3 regions of the Paenibacillus durus genome follow, and region 1 is predicted to be linked to each of the others. Evidence: riboswitches for the same ligand, from Rfam matches in the RefSeq annotation. Region 1 holds a riboswitch; each other region holds the start of a gene.
The links. A riboswitch is a leader RNA that binds a small molecule or an ion and turns the genes downstream of it on or off. The one in region 1 is predicted to bind cobalamin.
Positions count from the first base shown of each region.

Region 1 (3,848 bases):
CCAGCTGGGTGACACCGTAATCTCCGTAATAGACGTAGAGCCGGTCCCCATCCTGAAGCGCAAATTCGTCAATAGCGCTGTAACCGCTGACCCATTGACCGCCGCGCTGAACGATATACATCTAGCCGTCATAGCCGCCGTATTTCTTCTGTTGGATACCGCCTATCTCGCTGATATAGGTGCCGTATTGGCTTGATGTGCTGACAACCGCAATTCCCTTGGCTTCCGCCAGCTTGTTCAGCGCATCTAAAGCGCTGCTGCCGTACACACTGCCCTCACCCAAGGACGCCTCCGGCCCTTCGATGGCTACGGTCACATGGACAAGCGGATGCACGGCCGGCGGATGATCAATAAAATCATACAGGTTGCTGTCGCCGCCGCGGATGAACAGGTTGTAGGCGACCAGCGCCTGCAGCGCCTGCTCCGTGGCTAAAGCGTTGCTTCCTTCACCCGCCATATGGGCGAAGCTTCCGTCCGCCGCCCTAAAGCTCATCAAGCGGCTGATCAGATTGCCGCCGTTCTTGGTGAAGCCGGAACCGGCCGGATCAACGCCATATGCCGTCAGCCCGATAACGGCCTGCGAGACGCTTTCGCTGCTGTCTCCATAGCCTGCGTGGGCCGTATTCTGCTGATTGGACAGCCACTGTACCGCTTTTTGCCCGGCGGTGGCGACAGTCGGATCGCTCTTGTAGGGAGACAGGGCAGCCAAAGCCATTGCCGTAGTATCAGGCCCGCTTGGTCCCCCTGTAATGAGAGGGAATCCTCCATCAACATTTTGTGCGGATAGAATCTCTTGAACCAGCTTATCTCGGGTCCATTTCGCATCAGACGGCACCGTATAGCTGCCGGAATCCAGCGCGATCAATCCGTAGACGGTGTTGTTCAGGCTTTGGCCGATAATTCCGTCGCTATTGTAGATAGACCCGATCAGATTATATCCTTCAATATTGGTCGGGTCGTGGCCGATCGCTTTAACTGCCAGAGCGATTCGGGCGTAATCCGTTACTGCAGAGAAATTCCCCCCTGCATTCTTTACTGTATTCTGAAGCGCGGCCCCGTAAGAATCCGGCACTTTGTATCCGGCCTGGGCCAAGCCGATCGCCTGCCAATCCGAAGTTACGCCCTGCTTCAGAATATACTCCGCCGCAGAATACACGGCATCGGTTACGCTGATCGACTGTGATGATGAACCCGCGTCCGCAGCGTACAAGGCATCCGTAACGCCCGCTTCCTGATAACCGGCAGCCGCCGTCTCGGCATACCCCCGTCCCGCCGGAAACGGCGCGCCCAGCAATGAGAAAATCATCAATAAGGCCATTCCCAGCGCAAACATTTTAGAAGAAATCCTGCTCTTCATTCCTCAACCTCTTTCTCCTGAATTTGTGGGAGTCTCTCAAGCAAGAAGAAACGGCTTCGCCGTCCTTTTAGCAGCTTAAGCTTCCGATGTGGCGATACGAGTATCGCTTTTAGGTACCGTTTCTCGTAGAAATATAAGACAACTTGATAAGCGCTCAACTTGTAAATTCTTATATTTCAAGAAAAAACCGCCCCAAAGAGGGACGGTCTTTCAGTAATCCGGGCCGGAACCGATGCCTTAGAAGATGAGCCTCAGCATCAGCCGCGTATGAATGCCCAGATGTCCTCACCCCCCGAAGGGCACCCGGGCCTTGACTAGAAAAGGCAGGTCTCCTGGCTCATGCCTCATCGCTCCCTCTCGCCTTCCCGCTCTATGTGAACAGTGGCAGATTTCAGAGGATTGCTCCGCAAATACAGTGGCGGGACCGCGCCGGACTCCAACCGGCTTCCCTTTTAAGCGGGCTTTCAAGACCCGCACCTTTTTAAGAATATATTAAATTTTCGACAATTTTTATCATATCGGTTATTGGAGGGGTTGTCCATACATTTCCAGATATTCGGCCGTGAAAATAAGCGGGAGGCTCACCCGTTACTTCGCCGCCGGGCTCGGACTTGCGGAAGCCGCCGGAGATGATGCCGGACGCGGATCATCCATCAGAACCAGCGTGTAGTCTTCGGCCTCGATCATGCTTCCGGCAGTTAGCTTAGGAGAAGAAACCAGTGTTATCCTCACCTGGTAAGGTGCCGGTCCTGACGATGCGGAGCCGTTATCTGATGGGACAGGAGACACCGGCGCACTAGAAGCGGCAAGCGGCTCTCCTGACGGTGAAGGCGAACCGGCTGCTCCGGCCGCATCTTCCATAGAATCCGTTGGAGCAGCCGAAGCCGGCGAAGACGCTCCGCCGGATGCCGTTCCTTCCGCATGGGCTTCTGCGTCCGCCGGATTTCCATCCGTTCCTTTCCCGCCCGTTCCGCCGCTTCCGTCCACCGCCGTTCCCGTAACGCCTGCCGTTCCGGAATCTCCCGCGTCTGCGGCGCCCGAAGGGGCTGGGGATACGGGAGCCCCACAGCTATGGTCCAGACCGCCAACTTTATAGATGACAGCCTCTCCTGTGCCGGAATCCACTTTAATCTCCGCAGGGTTAAACTCCCGGCAGGCGTCAGCAGAGGCGAAGGCGAACATCAGCGAGCTTCCGCCCGTACCGTCGCCTGGCTCAAGATACGCCGCAGCTTCGGGATAACTCACGTTGCCCGCCCCCTGCGAAGGCGAAGGCTGCGGCGAGGCTGCCGGAGCGGCTTCGTCTCCGCCGCCTTTCAGCAAGCTGGCGGCCAGAACTCCGGCGGCCAGCAGAAAGATGACCGCCGTGCCAAGGAGCATCAGCCGAGACCTGCTGCGGCGCATCCAGCTCACTAGCGGCGAGGCCAGCTGCGACCGGGCTTCGCCGTAGACGCTTTGCAGAGCGGGTCCGGCCGCGGTCATATAATTTTTACGGAAATCGCGGTTCTTGAACGCTTCACGGTCATGGCCCGCAAAATATTTCAGAATAGCCCGCCGGTAGCCCGGATGAAGCTTCTTGGAGGAAATGGAAAATAGCGGACTATCCTGCGACCAGGCCAGAAAGCGGTACACTGCCTCTTTATCGCCATCCGCTTTGCGGCGGATATGCTCCAGCAGCGCGTCGTACACTAGCGGACCTCCCTCGTGGGAATGGCTGTAGTAAAAGGCAAGCGGCAGGCGGGCGAATGGCTCCATCCCCTGGCCCTCCTTCAGCCAGCGCCGTCCGAGCAGCTGCACATCGTCCATCTCCTGCGGGGACAATCCGTCAAAAACATGCGCATCCGGATTCTCTTCGCCGAACCAGCGGTACGCGGCGCGCAGCACATTCGCCTTCCGTCCGCTCTGCAGATCAAGCGGCGGGTCCCACTCGCCCATATCGAGGGAATAGCGGACGAACGACAGCTCCAGCAGCTCCTCCTCGGTAATGTCGGCAAGCGAAATGCGGTCCAGCAAATACCGGTCCGCAGCAGCGGCTAATTCCTTTTGAAGCGCCAAAGCTTGGGGACGGATTCCAGCTCTCCGGCGGCGGTCTTTCTCCGCTTGTTCGATGTAATCATGGATCGCCGCCACAGCCGCCACAGGATCGCGCTCCCGCTCCAGCTTCTCGGGCAGATAGTCCCTAAGGCCGTCAACGACGGCGGGCTGCCTCAGCGCTTCCGGCATGAACCTGTCCCAATGCGCGACAAATTCCAGCAGGTCTGCGGCTCTCGCGGCGGCTGCAAGCCTGAGATCCACATAAGGCTGGAACAGCAGCCGGGCAAAGACCGACGTCGTCAGCAGCTTGCCGAAGAAGGCGGCTGCCAGCTCCCCGCTGCTTTCAATCACACTGTAAGCTGCCGACAGCGCATCCTCGCGGCCCGCATTCTGCGCGTTCAGCATCCCGTTGATGAAATAATCCACAATGCGCGTCCGGTAGTTATGTCCCTTGAGTGAA
Region 1 covers NZ_CP009288.1:1,225,063-1,228,910, reverse strand. Annotated here, with positions in the region: gene PDUR_RS27120 (S-layer homology domain-containing protein) at 1-121, opposite strand, end outside; gene PDUR_RS27115 (prenyltransferase/squalene oxidase repeat-containing protein) at 122-1,357, opposite strand; cobalamin riboswitch at 1,663-1,853, opposite strand; gene PDUR_RS05575 (GAP1-N2 domain-containing protein) at 1,946-3,848, opposite strand, start outside.

Region 2 (3,848 bases), 930 kb from region 1:
TGTAGCCGTCTCATTGTTCTACAGGAATTTATTGACATAAATTACAAGTATCCATATAATCTAAAATGTAATAAATCTACATTTATAAAATATAATGTAATATGTTGTAGAATAAAATAGACTTGCTATTTTTATTGAATCTAATTTCTTTGAAAGGGTGGACATTTTGACTGAAAAAATACTTCCCGTAAAAGAACCGTTTTTGACTGGATATCCATATTATGCAGGTCCTTTAACTATTCTTTCAGCATCAGAAGAGAACTATCATCCTTGGTTGATGAGCAATTTTATACAATTAGTTCTTCAACAAGAAGATACGGGTATTAAGCTGGACTTCTTCCAACCATGGGTTACCTGGGTGCCCTATAGTTGTCCTTTTCTTGATATTCAATTATTGAACAAAGACATATTTGAGAAATTTAATGATTCATCCAACATTATCAAGTCCATAACGGATCGTATTGACTCTGGCTATTATGTTTACATGAGTGTTAACCATAAATATTTATCATGTTCAAATGTACAATGGTATAAACGAATTAATATAGCACATGAGTTATTTATTTACGGCTACAATATGGAAAAAATGATACTGAATGTTGCTGACAATTTTGGAGGAAAATATGAATTCAAAGATTGTTCATTTTATGAGTTTATACAATCTTACATAAATCCGGCTAATATTAATCTACATCACTATAATAGAGTTATATTAATGAAGCTTAATAAAGATATTAATGCGGAACTCGATATTCTAAGGATTTCTGATCTTTTAACTGATTATTTAGAGTCAAGGGATACTCGTATCCGTGATGATGGAAGTGTTAATTGGGCCAAGAATAGTTTTTTAGGTATAAGTGTTTACGATAAAATTATCGAGTATTTATATTTATTGCTGGAGGATAAGTGTGAGTATGATATAAGATTTTTACATATATTATGGGAACATAAAAAATGCATGGTTTACCGGATGAAATTACTGGAGGAAAAGCAAGTTTTGCAGGATTCTAAATTTTATGAGATGTACAAAAAAATAGAAAATGATGCGTTTATTCAAAGAAGTTTAATGATTAAGTTTTATATAAATAAAAACAAAGATATTATTACGGATATGATTCTTTGGTTGAAATCACTTAAAGAAACTGAAGAATTACTATTACGTGAATTATTAGAGCTGCTGACTCGTAGCCAAATGAGTGACCCAAAATATGTATTGGGCAATTCTCATGATATCTCTTTAAAATGGTCGTTAGTTCAGCTTTAATACAGCAACAGTGAATCAACATAACAGGGCAGGAAGGACAAGATGGAAGAATGCCTCTTTATCTGATGCGCCATGGCGAGACCGATTGGAACAACAAGGGGAGAATACAAGGGATACAGGATATCGGTCTGAATGAGCGCGGGATCGGCCAGATTCAGGAAGCTTCCAGACGGCTCAGAGAACGGATGAATGTTCATGCCGTTATTTCAAGCCCATTGCGAAGAGCCTTTGAATCGGCCAAAATTATAGCTTCCGTCCACGGACTCTCTGTTAAGGTTGACAGCCGGTTCGCGGAACGCTGCTTCGGTGAGCTGGAAGGCAAGACGCTGGGGGAAATCAGGTCTGTATTCCAAATAGAAAATCCAGAGCTGATCCGCTTCCCGGTCTACGGGGTCGAATCTATGGAATTGATGCAAGTGCGGGTGTGCGACGGAATTAGCAGTCTGGAGCCGTTGGCGGACAGAAATGTACTGCTTGTAACCCATGGCAGCATCATTCAGATGATTACCGGACAAGCAGAAATCGTAGAGAACGGTACGGTAATCGAATTAACGGATAAACTGAAAAACAGACTTATAGACTTCTCTTTAAATCTCAAGTTATAATAGACGTACTTTAAGCATATTTGTCTACAACAGCATATGAGAGAAAAGGTGAAACGCTGCGGCGTTTCTTAAAAGGGAAGAACGGTGAAAATCCGTCGCGGTCCCGCCACTGTAAATGGAGAGCGAGCTTTAAGCCACTGTGTCAAATGGGAAGGCTTAAGCAACTTGGTCATTATGATCTCGTTTTTGCGTCTGATCCATAAGTCAGGAGACCTGCCTTTTTTCAACAGCACGACTGACCTACGAGGATTAGGGAGGGGGAGAACGCTTGTATTGCGGCGATTAACGGCACTTCTACGCTCTTTTGTGTGTAGGAGTGCTTTTTTGTTTCTCAACTTGTTACATAGGTCTCTAAATAAAAGAGAGGATTGTGATTTTCTTGGAAAAATTATTGCAGGTGCTAAATGAGATTGAACGGCTCAATGTTGTATCGATGCATCAAATGAGAAAGCGCGTCAACAACCTGACCAAACCTTTGGGGAGTCTTGGCCGCCTAGAGGAAATCGCTGTAAAGCTTGCTGGTATTACTGGCAGCGTGCAGCCCCGTGTGGAAAATAAAGCGATTATCGTGATGTGCGGCGATCATGGGGTCGTTCAGGAAGGTGTCAGCGCATTTCCGCAGGAAGTTACCGGGCTGATGATGGCGAATTTTATTCGCCAAGGCGCTGCGGTTAATGTGCTTGCACAGCAAGCGGGGGCGGAGGTTCACGTTGTCGATATCGGAACTTTGCTGACAGACCTGCCGGAAGGTGTAGTGCAGCGGAAAGTTCGCCCGGGAACGGCCAATATGGCTAAAGGGCCGGCGATGACCAAGGAAGAAGCGGTTGCCGCGCTCCAGGTCGGGATAGATACGGCTTACGAGCTTGCTGATAAAGGGATCGAAGTGATCGGTTTAGGGGAAATGGGCATCGGCAACACGACTCCGAGCAGCGCCATGACGGCAGTGTTCACTAACCATCCGGCGGAACAGATCACCGGAAAGGGATCGGGTATCAATGACGAAGCGTTAGCCGCCAAAACGAAGGTAATCGAACGGGCGATAGAGGTTAACCGGCCAAATCCCGGTGACGCTGTCGACGTACTCGCCAAGGTAGGGGGACTAGAAATCGCCGGGCTCGCGGGCGTGATATTAGGAGCGGCAGCCCGCAAGGTTCCGGTGGTTATTGACGGGGTGATTACAGGGGCTGCGGCGCTGGCTGCCTGCCGGATCGAACCACGCTGCCAGGATTACTTATTCGCTTCCCATTTGTCCGTTGAACCGGCGCACCGGATCGTTCTGGATGAGCTTGGGCTGAAGCCTTTACTGCATCTGGACATGCGCCTTGGAGAAGGGACTGGGGCCGCACTTGCCCTGCCTGTAATCGAATCAGCCCTCCAATTGGTTGCGAAGATGGCCACTTTTGAGGATCTCGGTATCCCGAGCCCGGCCCCCGAAGAAGATGAATTCGGCCTTGCGGTTCAGTGATCCGGCTCCGGGTGCAGCAGGATACTCAGGTTAAGCCGGTCCCGGGAAGTTGATTCTACGAACCCGGCTTCCTCTAAGGAAAGCTTGGTGTTACGGGGATAGTTGTTTCATACAGAGGAGGCAGCACGAATGGAAGAGAAGAGAGGCAAACTGCTTGTGATCGGGTTTGGGCCGGGAGCTTTTGAACAGATTACGGATCGTGCCCGCAGGGCAATTGAGGAAAGCGAAGTCATTATTGGCTACAACACTTATGTGGATTTGATCCGGGGCCTGCTGACCACTCAGGAGATCGTCAGAACCGGCATGACGGAAGAGGTAAGCCGCGCTCAGGAAGCTGTACGGCAGGCGTATATGGGAAGGACGGTTGCAGTGATTTCCAGCGGCGACGCCGGTGTATACGGAATGGCCGGGCTGATTTATGAAGTGTTGATGGAAAAGAAATGGCATCCTGATGAAGGAGTGGAAGTAGAGGTTATTCCCGGAATATCCTCGATCAACTCCTGTGCAGCCCTGC
Region 2 covers NZ_CP009288.1:2,153,389-2,157,236, forward strand. Annotated here, with positions in the region: gene PDUR_RS09675 (hypothetical protein) at 167-1,264, shown strand; gene PDUR_RS09680 (histidine phosphatase family protein) at 1,315-1,869, shown strand; cobalamin riboswitch at 1,899-2,104, shown strand; gene cobT (nicotinate-nucleotide--dimethylbenzimidazole phosphoribosyltransferase) at 2,240-3,334, shown strand; gene cobJ (precorrin-3B C(17)-methyltransferase) at 3,464-3,848, shown strand, end outside.
Region 2: linked by a shared signal. The riboswitch ahead of cobT (nicotinate-nucleotide--dimethylbenzimidazole phosphoribosyltransferase) and the one ahead of PDUR_RS27115 (prenyltransferase/squalene oxidase repeat-containing protein) in region 1 are both predicted to bind cobalamin.

Region 3 (3,848 bases), 1.9 Mb from region 1:
TATCCTTATATGCTGGCGGAAGCTGCTGCAATACGATAAAGTATACAAGAGAAGACAGGAGTGACGGGGAGAGTGAGTAACAATGGGCTGCGGTGTCGCAACACTGGAACATCGGCATGTAGGCGTGATGTGGAAGACGGTTTCGGAGGACTGCAACCTGGCCTGTGATTACTGCTACTACAGTACATGCGGCGGCAAGCCGGGACCGAAGATCAACCGGATTGATTCCGCCATTCTGGAGAAATTCATTAAGGAATATATGGCCCGGTCACGGGGAGCGGCTTCTTTTGCCTGGCAGGGAGGGGAGCCGCTGCTCGCGGGTATGGAGTTCTTCGAAGAGGTCGTGTCGCTTCAGGCCCGCTACGCGCCGAAGGGGACAATCATCGGAAATTCCATTCAGACGAACGGGACGCTGCTTAACGACCGCTGGGCGGCTTTTTTTAAAAAATACAATTTTCTGGTCGGCGTAAGCCTGGACGGGCCTGAGAATATTCATGATGCGCGGCGGGTGGACTCGCTTGGGCAAGGCAGCTTTCACAGAGTAATGAAGGGAATTGAACATTTACGGCGCCATCAAGTGGACTTCAACATCTTGTCCGTCATTCACAAAGGGAACGTAGGTCATGCTGCCGAGATCATGTCTTTCTTGGAACAAGAAGGCTTCAGCTACGTTCAGTTCATTCCGTGCATGGATTTTCGGTCCCAGGAGCCGGACAAGCCGGGCGTTTACGATATTACACCTGCGGAATACGGCCGATTTTTGCGTGAAGCCTTCGATTATTGGTATAACGGAGGGAACCCGCGGGTTTCCGTACGTTTTTTTGACAACATGCTTGCCGGTTATACGAACCGGGAGGCAGAGCTGTGCATTCATAGGGCTGAGTGCCCGACCACGATTATTCTAGAGCAGAACGGAGACGCCTATCCGTGCGACTTTTATATTTCTCCTGAATGGAAAATCGGCAACGTGGCGACACACTCCATTGAAGACATTTTGAAGCATCCGTTGTACACTCGTTTTCTCGGAATGAAGCCAGCACTGCCGGAGGGATGCCGGAGCTGTGAATGGAAACCTTTGTGTCATGGCGGCTGCCCTCGCAACCGGGAATGGGGGTCGGAGCTTGAGGCCAGAGGCAGAGATTATTTTTGCGCCAGCTACAAGGAGATTTACGCGTATGCGGACGAGCGGATGAAGGAGCTTGGAGACAACGTCAGAAGCAGCCTGTTCCGCCAGAATATGCAGTATCATTTAAAAGGACAGCTCCCGGGCCGTAATGATCCTTGCGCCTGCGGCAGCGGCAAGAAATATAAGCAGTGCTGCTTAGGTTTGGTCACAATCTGACTAAAATCTATTGATAATCAAAGTTTTTAGAATTAAAATCAAAGAAATTTCATATCTTGCAATCAGGTGCCCTTGTGAGATCAAGGGGTAACAGGGAATCGGGTGTAAATCCCGAGCGGTCCCGCCGCTGTAACCGAGGAGCCTCCTTCTTTTATGTCACTCAGCAGCAAGTCTGGGGAAGACAGAAGGCAGGCGATGATACGGAAGCCAGAAGACCTACCTAGATTTGCACACCAAAATTGCCTTCGGAGAAAAGGAGTGGTGACGAAACATGAACTCGAAATTTAGCTCTGCTTAATTTGATGTTTATTAACGTTCCCATTGGAAAGTCCCGAATCTACCAAAGGTTGCCTGGGGCTTTTTTTGCGTGTTAAAAATCAGATGAAGAGAGAAGGAATCATCAATGTCAACGATATCGCTTATACTTCTTGTTTTTGTGCTGGGTCTTCGTCATGGACTGGATGCGGATCATTTAGCTTTTATTGATGGACAAACCCGTTACAATTGGCGGATGGGCAGCCCGATTGCCCGCTTTGTAGGTACACTGTTTTCATTTGGTCATGGAGCAGTTGTAGCTGGTATGGCGACAATTCTCGGAATGTTTACCCAAAATTTTAGATTTCCTGAGTACTTTGACACCTTTGCAACCTGGGTATCGATCATATCCCTATTTATCATTGGAACCATAAATATTATTAATCTAATGCGTTCCAAATTTAAAAATGAGGAATTTCAACTTAAGGGGATTAAAGGGAAGTTTATTTCGAATGTTGCGCGGGGAACTACAAATCCATTTTTAATTATTTTAGTAGGAGGGATCTTCGCACTGGCTGCGGAGACCATTAGTCAAACCTCCGTTTGGGCACTTGCAGCCGCCGGTAATTCATTCACGTACATGCCTTTAATTCTGGGACTTATTTTTATGCTCGGAATGATGATTACCGATACCATCGATTCTCTAATTACATTCAGAATGATGAACCAATCAAGCAGCCTGGGGCAATCAGCTTCAAGAATCATTGGCTGGGTGATTGTTGCTCTGGCCTACGGTGTTTCTTTCTATCAGGCATTCACCTACTTTAATCCTTGGGCAGAGCTTGACTTTGAAATCGTCGGGATTATTATTTTCTTATTCTTACTTCTTTGCTTTGTCCTTGTTAATGTGCGAGCGAAGTCAAAGACAGTTCGTTGATGAATCTATATGGCCAAAAGGAGAGGGCGACGATGTTCCGGTTAAAGGGAGTAAAAGCCAAAGGGATTCTGTCGATCACAGACTTAACGATACCTGCAAAGAGAATAACCTGCATTGTAGGTGGGAGCGGCAGCGGAAAGACAACCTTGCTTCGGCTGTTAAATCAACTGGATAGCCCAGATGAAGGCGAGATTTGGCTGGGTCAACATCTTTCAAGCGAACTGGACCCCACCGAGTGGAGGCGAGAAGCGGTGATGGTGCCGCAAGCCACGATCACGTTCAAAGGGACGATAAGAGATAATTTGCAGATCGGATTGTCTTTTGCCGGTAAGCCTGAAGCATCCGATGAACAATTGGAGGAGGCGCTTCATCTCGCCTGTCTGGAAAAAAATATGGAACAAAATGCGGAGGATCTCTCCGGTGGGGAAAAGCAGCGTTTAGCCCTTGCGAGGGCTATTGTGATGAATCCGATGGCGCTCCTTCTGGATGAACCGACTTCAGCACTGGATGAAGACACAGCGGATACGGTAATGCAGAGATTGACCGCATTCATTCGTGAAAACGGCAAAACACTCGTCATGATTACGCATTCCCGTCATATTGCCGATACATACGCCGATTTTGTTATTGAAATGAAAAGTGGAATGCCGCAGGGAAGCGGGAGGGATGCACATTGAACGGAACGATTGATTTATTATTTTGGCAGCTAGCCGCAGCCTATCTGTTCGTGATTTTACTGATTGTAATCGTTAGAATTAAAGGCATTCCGCGTGAAAAGGAGATATTGATCGGGGCGGTTCGCATGACCCTGCAGCTCATTCTCGTCGGGTACTTGCTCGTGTACGTATTTGGGAACGCTCATCCGGTGTACACCTTGCTGCTTGTGGCGATTATGCTCGCTTTCTCCATTCGGACGGTTATTAACCGGACAAAAGGGAAGCTGTCCAAAGCCTTGAAACAAAGCATTGCTTTTTCGATGACTTCCGGTATTTTGGTCAGCCTTATCTATTTTATTTTCATTGTCTTGCAGTTGGCTCCCTGGTACGAACCAAGGTATGTCATTCCAATAGCCGGGATGATCGTCGGCAATTCGATGACAGGGGTCGCGTTAGGCGTGAATTCCCTGATCGAAGGCATGCACGGCCAAAAAGATAAAGTGGAAGCGGCGCTCATGCTCGGAGCTACACCAAGAATGGCAGCACGGGAGATCGTCAATCAGGCATTCGATTCCGCCATGCTGCCCACCATAAATTCGATGGTTGGCATGGGCATCGTGTTCTTACCCGGAATGATGACAGGACAAATCTTGTCCGG
Region 3 covers NZ_CP009288.1:3,116,059-3,119,906, forward strand. Annotated here, with positions in the region: gene PDUR_RS13410 (anaerobic sulfatase maturase) at 83-1,342, shown strand; cobalamin riboswitch at 1,392-1,580, shown strand; gene PDUR_RS13415 (HoxN/HupN/NixA family nickel/cobalt transporter) at 1,746-2,534, shown strand; gene PDUR_RS13420 (ABC transporter ATP-binding protein) at 2,567-3,211, shown strand; gene PDUR_RS13425 (ABC transporter permease) at 3,208-3,848, shown strand, end outside.
Region 3: linked by a shared signal. The riboswitch ahead of PDUR_RS13415 (HoxN/HupN/NixA family nickel/cobalt transporter) and the one ahead of PDUR_RS27115 (prenyltransferase/squalene oxidase repeat-containing protein) in region 1 are both predicted to bind cobalamin.